Regions from separate parts of the Anaerostipes faecis genome, predicted to be linked through region 2. Evidence: a T-box and tRNA genes for the amino acid it is inferred to sense, from the RefSeq annotation. Region 2 holds a T-box; the other holds one or more tRNA genes.
The links. A T-box is a leader RNA that pairs with one kind of tRNA and senses whether it is charged. The one in region 2 lies ahead of pheS (phenylalanine--tRNA ligase subunit alpha), so its partner is inferred to be a tRNA-Phe.

Region 1 (5,511 bases), on a different contig from region 2:
ATGACCACCAGAAGCCGGATACGATGGAAGTGGTATCTTCGGTGGAATACCAAGGCAAAAAGTATAATATTACAAAGCTTCATTGGAATATGAAAACAATAAAAATCCCGGAACGGCAGAAGTGCTGATAGAAGGCATCGGATGCTTTCAGGGTAGTATAAAGACGTCTTTTGATATACGGATCAAAGGGAATGATATATCCGGGGCGAAGGTTGTTTATCCGCAAAGATATTACTATTATGAGGGGAAACTAGTTACGCCGAAACCATCGGTGAGCCAGAATGGAGGTCATTGGAAAAGGGAGTTATACAGGAAAGATTAAGCGGTATTTTGTGATAGTTCCAAAGAAAGCACAAATCAGGAAGATAAAAGCCGGGAAAAAGCAGGCAAAAGTCTATGTCAGAAAAAGTCCCGGGAAGCCAAGCGGTTATCAGATCTGCTGGTCAGCGGGCAAAAAGTTCTCTAAGTCGAAGTCGGTATCTGCTGCCAGAACAGCCATTTTGGAAGTTACAGCCCGAGAAAAAGGGTGAGAGCAAAATAAAACGGGTGTTATCCCAGAATTGCCAGGGAAAACGGATGAAAGTACTGCCCCGTCTTGGTATAATGGAATATATATCAGTTATATAAAGAGAAAGGGATGGAGCATATGAGAGCCTTTGATAAATGGCGGTTTAGGATAAAACCCCAAAAAATCATTTTTTTAGATATCGACGGTGTGCTGAATTCTATGGAACTGTTTGATAAATTGGAAGAAAGTAACATCGAGCCGTTCATGGGCATTGATGTGGATGAAGATAATTTAGAACAACTAAGATATATAGTGGAGAAGACGGGGGCGCAGATTGTACTGTCGTCAAGCTGGCGCCATGCGTGGCATGAGAAAGGGCCGTTGATCAGGGTGGGGAGAGCATTAGATCAGGCCATGGCTTCCTATGGCATGAAGATTATATCAAAAACAAAACATCTCCATAAGGGAAACCGCTCACTGGAAGTAAAAGACTGGATGCGCGGGAAACGCATCCGGTCTTTCGTGATCCTTGATGATACGGATTATGATTGGGAAGAGAACAGCCTGGGAGAGCACTGGGTCCGCACAAGCTTTATGGAAGGCGGGCTTACAAGAGAACTGGCCCAAAAGGCAGTGTATATTTTAAATCAGAGTTCCTAATCCAGGATAATCCCTTCTGTAGAAATGGTAATGATATTGAGCGGAATGGATTTTTTACTCTGTTCCAGGGCAGTGCGCACGGCATATTCCAGCCCTCCGCAGCAGGGGACTTCCATCCGGGTTACGGTGACGCTCTTTAAATTGTTTTGACGAATGATTTCTGTCAGCTTTTCCGAGTAGTTCACAGGGTCCAGTTTTGGACATCCAACTAAGGTGACTTTCTCTTTCATAAACTGTTCGTGGAAGTTTCCGTGTGCGAATGCCGTACAGTCGGCGGCAACCAAAAGGTGGGCGTTGTCAAAGTACGGGGCGTTCACAGGCACCAGCTGGATCTGAACCGGCCATTGGCGCAACGCACTCTTGTTATTTTTTCTTTGGTTTTTAAGGACTGCCTCTTTGTCATAGTCCGACGCTTCCCTGTCTTCAAAGGAGATCGCACCGGTCGGACACATTGGAAGGCAGTTGCCGAGGCCGTCGCAGTAATCATCCCGAATCAGTTTTGCTTTTCCGTCGATCATCTGAATGGCTCCTTCATGACAGGCAGAAGCGCAGAGACCGCATCCATTGCACTTTTCCTCATCTATTTTTATTATTTGTCGTATCATTCTTATTTCCTCCTTGAGTTTGTAATCCCATCATACTATAATGAGCACAAGTTGTCTGTTGATAAATCAACACATTTATAGGAGATGTGAAAAAATGGAGCAAGTTTTATACCGCTGTCCCCTGTTCCGCAGAATTAAAGAGAAGGATTTAGAAGGGATGCTGGGCTGCCTGTCGGCCAGAAAAGAAACGTATGCTTCCAGGGATACCATCTGTCTGAATGGAGACAGGATGGAAGAAGTGGGGATCGTAGTGGACGGGGAAGTCCGGATCGTCAGAGATGATTTTGAGGGAAGAAGAGCGATTCTTGCCCATATCGGGCCGGGCGAAGTGTTCGGGGAGACCTATGGCTGTCTTCCGGATGCAGAGCTGCCTGTATCGGTTGAATGTGTCAGAGATTGTACGGTGTTGTTCTTAAACTACCATAAGGTACTGACGACCTGCAATGCCAGCTGTGCTTTCCACCAGCGGCTGATTGAAAATATGGTTGTTCTTCTGGCTGAAAAGAATGTCCGTTTGAATCAAAAGCTGGAATGTCTTGAAAAGAGGACTACAAGGGAGAAGATTCTTGCATATATAAATCAGGAACAGGATAAGCAGAAAACGTCTCGGATCAAGCTTCCTTTTTCTAAAAAAGATATGGCCGATTATCTGTGTGTGGACAGGAGCGGAATGATGGTGGAACTGAGGAAACTCCAGACGGAAGGTGTTTTGTCTGTTGAGAAAAATATAATTGCGATTGGAGAGAGACAGAATGAAGATCAGTGACGTAATGACAAAGATGATAGAGTATTATCAGGGAGATTCCAAAAGAGTCCAGCACTTTATGAAAGTGTATGCCTATGCAAAAGCTATCGGGGAGCAGGAGGAACTGGAACCGGAACTGCAGGAGATCTTGGAGATTGCTGCGGTGACTCATGATATTGGAATTAAAAAAAGTGAGGAGAAATACAATAGCAGTTCAGGAAAATACCAGGAGATAGAAGGACCGGACGAAGCCAGAAAGCTTCTGGGTGAGTTCGGTCTGAAAAATGAAACCATGGACAGAATCTGTTATCTGATCGGGCATCATCATACTTACAGCCGGATTGACGGCATAGATTATCAGATCCTTGTGGAAGCCGACTTCCTTGTGAATCTGGAGGAGGATAAGAGCGGAATGAAAGCCGCGCATAATGTGAAGAAAAAAATATTTGTTACCAAAACGGGGATTCATTATCTGGAAAATCTATTTTTTGAAAGATGACAAAAAATCTAAAAAAGTTCTTGATTTGGGCTTTTTGATATGGTAAAGTATAGAAGTCGCAGGAATGAGACATGCCCAGATAGCTCAGTCGGTAGAGCAGAGGACTGAAAATCCTCGTGTCGCTGGTTCGATTCCGGCTCTGGGCATTACAGAGAATTGAAAAGACTCTGTCATATATGCGGGTGTAGTTCAATGGTAGAACTCCAGCCTTCCAAGCTGATCACGTGGGTTCGATTCCCATCACCCGCTTAGCAAGCCGTTTTAGAGATATCTCTAAGATGGCTTTTTTCTTTCTTCCGCGGCAGATTATACCGGGCCTGTAAAAGATGCGGGATCAAAAGAGCGAGGAAAAGGAGAGGATCGTTCATGGAACTTACGGTGAGACAGTTTAAAAAAGAAGATTTAGAAGAGATGACAGCGATATGGAATCAGGTGGTAGAAGAGGCCAATGCGTTTCCACAGGAAGATTTTTTTTCTTTAAAGGAAGCAGAAGATTTTTTTGCAGGGCAGTCTTACACTGGGGTGGCTGAATCAGACGGAAAGATTCTTGGCCTTTATATACTGCATCCAAATAATGTGGGCAGATGCGGACATTTATCCAATGCGTCCTATGCAGTCAGCAAGGATGCAAGAGGCCGGCATATCGGAGAGCAGCTGGTTTTGGACTGTATGGAAAGAGCCAGAGAGCTGGGATACAAAGTCCTGCAGTTTAATGCGGTGGTAGCGTCCAATCAGGGTGCGCTGAGACTTTATGACAGACTTGGATTTCAGCGGCTCGGGACAGTGCCCGGAGGCTACCGTTTGTCAGACGGCAGATACGAAGACATTATTTTATTTTACATCACACTGTAATATAATAAAGAAAACTATAGATGAAAGAGATTCATAAAGGAGAAGGTCATGGATTACAATGAATTGGCGCTGAAGATGCACGAAGAAAACAGAGGAAAAGTGGCAGTAAGGTCAAAAGTGACGGTTGAGACGAGAGAAGATCTGAGTACGGCTTATACCCCCGGAGTGGCAGAACCTTGCCGAAAAATCAGGGACTGCAAAGAGGATGTGTACCGTTACACTGCAAAAGGAAATTTGGTAGCTGTAGTTTCTGATGGAACTGCTGTGCTCGGTCTTGGTGATATCGGACCGGAGGCGGCTATGCCGGTTATGGAAGGAAAAGCTATTTTATTTAAAGAGTTTGCCGATATAGACGCATTTCCGGTCTGTCTGGATACGAAAGATACGGAAGAGATCATAAAGACAGTAAAATATCTGGCGCCTACATTCGGAGGGATCAATCTGGAAGATATCTCTGCGCCGAGATGTTTTGAAATAGAACGCCGGCTGAAAGAGGAACTGGATATACCGGTATTCCATGACGATCAGCACGGAACAGCCATCGTCGTGGCAGCAGGGATGATCAATGCGCTGAAATTTGTGGGAAAGAAGCTGGAAGATGCAAAGGTAGTTATCAACGGAGCGGGGTCTGCCGGGATTTCTATCTGTAAGCTTCTGCTTCAGTTCGGAGTAAAAGACGCGGTGCTTGTAGACCAGAAAGGTGCCCTGTGTCCGGGGGAAGAGTGGATGAACGATGCACAGAAAGAAATGGCGGAAAAAACAAATAAGGACAGGCAGACAGGAGAACTTCGTGAGATCATGAAGGGAAAAGATGTGTTTATCGGCGTTTCTGCACCGAATATTGTCACATCAGAAATGGTCGCGTCCATGGCAAAGGACCCGGTAGTATTTGCCATGGCGAATCCGGTGCCTGAGATCATGCCGGATGAGGCGAAAAAAGGCGGGGCAAAGGTGGTAGCTACCGGCCGTTCCGATTTTCCGAATCAGATCAATAACGTGCTGGTGTTCCCTGGAATCTTCCGCGGGGCTTTGGATGCCAGAGCTTCTCAGATTACAGAAGAAATGAAGATGGCGGCGGCCCGGGCTATCGCGGGAATTATAACAGAAGAGGAGCTCAGCGAGGATTATATTATTCCCGGGGTGTTCGATAAGCGGGTATGCAGTGCGGTTGCGGATGCGGTAAAGGCAGAAAGCAGAAAATAAATTAATGGTTGTAATTTTTGACGAAGTCTTGTAAAATATGTAGTGCACTACATATGGAGGCGGATTATGAACCAGGATAGGGAAATCGGAGCCAGATTTAAGCATATCCACGATAAGTTTACTCAGCATATGAATCAGAAACTGCGCTGTCTGAATGTGACTTATTCCCAGATGGAACTGCTTTTATATCTGGCGGAACATCAGAACCGGAAGATAACCCAGAAAGATATCGGAGAATTCATGAGAGTGAAACATTCCACGGTCATCGGTATTTTAAGGCGTCTGGAGACGAAAGGATTTTTGTACTGTGTTGTGGATGAAGAGAATAAGAGATGCCGCAATGTTATTCTTACACAGAAAGGGCTGGATTTAAAAAGTGAGATGGAAGCCCATTTAAGAGAAGAAGAAATGCGCATCAGAAAAGCATTGTCTGATGAAG
Region 2 (5,511 bases):
CAGACTTCATCCGATATGACGTACCTGCAAAAGAACAGACCATCGTCCAGTCGTTTTCTATGGTCGGAAGTCAGCAAAATGGGTCCTTATATGAAGCTGTAACCAGAATCCTGCCTGTGTTTTATCTCCCTAAATATTTCTTTAAGATCTTTTTTATGCAGGGGGAAGCTGGGACGGGGAAGAAGTTTTTCTTAGAAGAAATGTTAAACCGTGCAAAAACGTTGGGATTGGCTTCCCGGGAATCATCGGTTTATTACATTGAATTCAGCGATATCTACGTCAATCTAAGGCAGACCATAGAGATGATGGAAAAGGATCATAATATTTTTATCCTGGCAATCGAGTTTGTTCAAAAAAACGTAGACTCTGAAATCTTAAGCGGTTTTGTACATTCTCTTGAAATTCAATATAAAAATAAAAAAGACGCGCCGATGATCGCCTTTATTGGGGCATCAGAATTACAGTCAGACCTGCTTCATTCCATAAGTCCTGTCATCCTGAACTTTCCTTCCGCAAAAGACCGGCCGCAATCAGAGTTGATTTCGATTCTATTGAGTATGATCCAAAAAGAGAGCAACCGTTTAGATAAAACAATGTTTGTATCTTCCCAGTTCATTCAGCTGGTTTTACATAAGTGCAGCAACCTGCATCAATTAGAAAATGAGATTTTATATACAATTTCAAGGATTCTCTATACATCAAGTACTGCAGGCAAAAACAATGAACTTATGTTAGATGCATCGGTCCTGCTTGATAATGAAAGGGATGATTTTATAAAATCCATTCCTGAACTAAAGGCAGAGATCCCTGACAAGATACAGATCAGACCAAACGGAGAAATTGATTTTGATAAATTGTTTCTTAACTCCAATGAGCCTTTGGCTGAAACAAAAAATATAGTTTCAGATTATTTTACAAAGCAGCTGCTGATCTGTTCCAGGGTGACTGGCGTTGTATCTGAGAACAGTTATTCCGGCGATAGGCTTATTTCAGGCATCACAAAGGCATTCAATAAAAGTGTATTCTGCCAGGACCCATTTTTAAAAGAAAAAGTGGAACATATGATTCTATCTGTATTCCGGAAAGATAAAAGTCTGGATATTGTGAAGGAAACCCCTTCTATGGATATTCAAACACCGCAGATGAAATCACTGTTCAACAATCTACTTCAATTAGCACAGACAAATCACTGCAAACTGTCAAAAACCCAAGAAAAAATGATTCAATCTATACTGGCATATGCCCACTTCATCATGAGTGATATCCATATTCCTGTGATTATTACCTCAAAATATCATTTGTTGGCAAGCAATTACGCAAATATCTTCAATTTATTCTTTGACCGGAGAATCATACATACCTTTCCTGCTGTTTTATCCGGAAAAAGAAATGAGACACGAACGAACCTTGAGAACTTATATGAATTTGCGGTCAGTATTAATCGGGGACAGGGGGTCCTGATCTTATCAGACGCGGATATGAAACAAACCATTACCAATTACTTTTTTCCTAAGACTAAGGTATTGTCTTATAATGTCCAGTTTCATTCCTTTATTCTGGTGAAAGAGATTTTAAAGCTGTCTGTGAAGAAAAATGCCAGCATTATTTCCATCATCCCAAACCTGTTAATAAGCCAGAATGATGAGATGAAGATATTAAAAGACAACCAGCTAAAGAGTTATACTTTAAGATCCGCGGATAAACATCTCTTGTTTGCGTCCAAGCTTACCCCCGGAATCAATACGTTTACAACGAATGAACTGTTTTTCCGTGCTCTGAGAGCAATTGCAAAGAAGCTTGATATCAAGTTAAATAACAGCCTGATCTTTGAATTCCTATTTCATGCAAATTGTATCTTATTTCAGAAGAAACATGATTTTGATTTTTATAAAAATGTCATGGATCACATGGATATTGATTATGCTGTCTTAGAAGTCATCCAGGAGAAGATACAGGAGCTGTCCTCACCTGATTTTCATGTATCTGCATTTACCATGAAGGATTATCAGATTTTGTATGAGGCGGTTTTCCACAGTGCGCTGCAGGGCTGATGGGAGAGATAAAGAGTCGGTTTTCCGTCTTGACATTCCGCTTTTGTGTGATAAAATAAGGAATGATAAAGACAGAGAAGGTGCACAGTAAGGAAGTCTTTCCCGAATTTCACACCGGAGTCGTATCCCTGAAAGAGCAGTAGGGGATAACGTTATCTGCACGTTACGCAGGAGACTAAGAGCCAGGTCGTTTTTTCCTGGAATTAGGGTGGTACCGCGAGATGATTCCCGTCCCTTATATATTTTATATAAGGGATGGGATTTTTTTTATTTCATAGGAAAGTTCTACGACCTTCCCTATGAAATAAAGACGCTCCGCGGGTTGTGCACAGATGCGTAAGGAAATTATTTGCCTGCGGCAAATTGCATCTGGCACGCAAAGTTGTCAAGCCCCTCAAAGAGTGAGGGGTTGGGGCGTTGAAGTGGGCTTGCCCACTTTGTTCTTCTATTAGATCAGATTATAAAACAAGGAGAAGTGATTATGAAGGAGAAACTTGAGGCGATTAAAAAAGAAGCCTTGGAGAAGATCAACACAGCAGATGCCATGGACGCTCTGAATGATATCAGAGTAGCGGTCCTAGGCAAAAAGGGAGAATTGACCCAGGTATTAAAGGGCATGAAGGATGTTGCCAAAGAGGAACGTCCTATCGTAGGACAAATGGTCAACGACACACGTGCGGTCATCGAACAGGCACTGGAGCAGGAAATGTCTGTGCTTAAGAAAAAGATCATGGAAGAAAAGCTCAAAAAGGAAGTCATTGACGTGACGCTTCCGGGAAAGGTGCATGAAAAGGGCCACCGCCATCCGAACCAGATCGCCCTGGAAGACCTGGAGAGGGTATTTATCGGAATGGGCTATGAGGTTGTGGAAGGTCCGGAGGTGGAATACGATAAGTATAACTTTGAGATGCTGAATATCCCGGAGAATCATCCGGCGAAGGATGAACAGGATACCTTCTTTATATCAAAAGATATTTTATTACGGACACAGACATCACCGGTACAGGCCCGTGTGATGGAGACAGGGAAAATGCCGATCCGTATGATCGCGCCTGGAAGGGTATTCCGCTCTGACGAAGTGGATGCTACCCACTCTCCGTCCTTCCATCAGGTAGAAGGACTGGTCGTGGACAAAGGAATCACCTTTGCGGATCTGAAAGGGACACTTGAACAGTTTGCCACTGAATTTTTTGGACCGGAGACAAAAGTCAAATTCCGCCCTCATCATTTCCCATTCACAGAGCCAAGCGCGGAGGTGGACATCACCTGCTTTAAATGTGGAGGAAAGGGCTGCCGTATGTGCAAGGGAAGCGGCTGGATCGAGATCTTAGGCTGTGGTATGGTGCATCCGAATGTGCTCAGGGCATGCGGGATCGACCCGGAGATCTACTCAGGTTTTGCCTTTGGAATCGGTCTGGAACGTGTGGCGCTCCTGAAATATGAGATCGATGATATGCGCCTGCTTTATGAAAATGACAAGAGGTTCTTAAGCCAGTTTTAAAGCGGAAGTTTGGGAAGATTTCAGTGAATATAGTATGACATTTTCCACATGATTTCCGTTCGGCTCTTAGAATGCTTCACTCCAATCATGTAGAAAATGGACGTAATGTCTGCTGGAGGAGGGCCTCTGTCAAAAAAATGTGCTGCTTTTCGAAAGTTATTTACCACTATTGGAGGAGCGCATTTCAAAAGCGTGACGGAAATAGTGGTAAATAACTTATAATGATTGAAGGAGAATAGAGAATGAATACACCAATTTCATGGATCAAGGCATATGTGCCGGATCTTGACTGTACGATTCAGGAGTATGTGGACAAGATGACACTTTCCGGATCAAATGTGGAATGTTATGAGGAATTAGATAAAAACCTGGAAAAGATCGTGGTAGGAAAAATTCTTTCCATTGAAAAGCATCCGGATGCAGACAAGCTGATCGTCTGCCAGGTGGATGTGGGAACAGAGACCATCCAGATCGTCACAGGTGCCAGCAATGTATCAGAGGGTGATCTGGTCCCAGTGGTTTTAGTGGGAGGAAGAGTGGCCGGAGGCCATGACGGAAGCCCGAACCCGGAAAACGGCATCAAGATCAAAAAAGGAAAATTAAGGGGCGTGGCATCTTTCGGTATGATGTGTTCAGTGGAAGAACTGGGAACAACCAAAGATATGTATCCGGAGGCACCGGAAGACGGCATTTATATATTTAAGAAGGATGTAAAACCGGGAGATGACGCTGTGGAGGCCATGGGACTTCGTGACCAGGTAGTGGAATTTGAGATCACCTCAAACCGTGTGGACTGCTTCAGTATGATCGGCATGGCAAGAGAGGTGGCAGCTACATTTCACAAAGAGTTCCATCCGCCGGTAGTAAAAGAGACAGGCAACGATGAGGACGTCAATGATTTTATCAAAGTGACCGTAAACGATACAGATCTTTGTCCAAGATATACAGCCAGAGTAGTAAAGAATATCAAGCTTGCCCCGTCTCCGGAATGGATGCAGAGAAGGCTTGCGGCCATGGGCATTCGTCCGATCAACAACCTGGTGGATATCACGAACTATGTGATGGAAGAGTATGGACAGCCTATGCATGCCTACGACTTAGATACCATAGCGGGAAATGAGATTATTGTGCGCAGGGCCAAGGACGGTGACAAGTTCACCACCTTGGACGGCGAGGAGAGAAATCTGGACAGCGATGTGCTCATGATCTGCGACGGGGAAAAGGAAGTCGGAATTGCCGGTATCATGGGAGGCGAGAACTCCATGGTAACGGATGATATTAAGACATTATTATTTGAGGCTGCCTGCTTCAATGGCACCAATATCCGTCTTTCCTCCAAGAGAATCGGGCTTAGGACGGACGCTTCCAGCAAGTTTGAAAAAGGGCTTGACCCGGAAAATGCCATGGCTGCCATGGACCGTGCATGCCAGCTGATCGAAGAACTGGGAGCAGGAGAAGTGGTTGGGGGAGCCGTGGACGTATATCCAAACCCAAAACAGCCGGTGTCTCTTCCGCTAGAGACGGACAAGATCAATGCCCTTCTCGGCACAAAGATCTCCATGGAAGATATGATCGAGTACTTCAGACGGATTGACGTAAAATATGATGTGGATTCCAACAAACTGCTGATCCCGTCTTTCCGCCAGGATTTAAACTGCATGGCGGATCTGGCAGAGGAAGTGGCAAGATTCTACGGATATGATAACATTCCGGTCACTCTTCCGAGAGGAGAGGCCACCGCGGGTAAAAAGCCGTTTAAAATCCGTGTGGAGGATATTGCCCGCGACTCTGTTGAGAAAAACGGATTCAGCGGCGGCATGTGTTATTCCTTTGAAAGCCCGAAGGTTTTTGACCTGCTCCTGCTGCCGGAGGACGCCGGGGAGAGGAAAGCCATTAAGATTTCCAATCCGCTGGGAGAGGATTTCAGCATCATGCGTACTGTTTCGTTAAACGGCATGA

Region 1: it has a tRNA-Phe gene. The T-box ahead of pheS (phenylalanine--tRNA ligase subunit alpha) is inferred to sense a tRNA for this amino acid. The anticodon was not compared.

Annotation. Positions count from the first base shown of each region.
Region 1 covers NZ_CAJSYK010000035.1:15,689-21,199, forward strand. The annotation lists gene QGT46_RS15680 (hypothetical protein) at 1-128, shown strand, start outside; gene QGT46_RS15685 (hypothetical protein) at 282-530, shown strand; gene QGT46_RS15690 (HAD domain-containing protein) at 638-1,168, shown strand; gene QGT46_RS15695 (ATP-binding protein) at 1,165-1,773, opposite strand; gene QGT46_RS15700 (Crp/Fnr family transcriptional regulator) at 1,868-2,539, shown strand; gene QGT46_RS15705 (HD domain-containing protein) at 2,526-3,017, shown strand; tRNA gene QGT46_RS15710 (tRNA-Phe) at 3,091-3,163, shown strand; tRNA gene QGT46_RS15715 (tRNA-Gly) at 3,196-3,266, shown strand; gene QGT46_RS15720 (GNAT family N-acetyltransferase) at 3,384-3,869, shown strand; gene QGT46_RS15725 (NAD(P)-dependent malic enzyme) at 3,918-5,072, shown strand; gene QGT46_RS15730 (MarR family winged helix-turn-helix transcriptional regulator) at 5,139-5,511, shown strand, end outside.
Region 2 covers NZ_CAJSYK010000008.1:41,186-46,696, reverse strand. The annotation lists gene QGT46_RS07190 (hypothetical protein) at 1-2,051, shown strand, start outside; T-box leader at 2,117-2,290, shown strand; gene pheS (phenylalanine--tRNA ligase subunit alpha) at 2,533-3,552, shown strand; gene pheT (phenylalanine--tRNA ligase subunit beta) at 3,795-5,511, shown strand, end outside.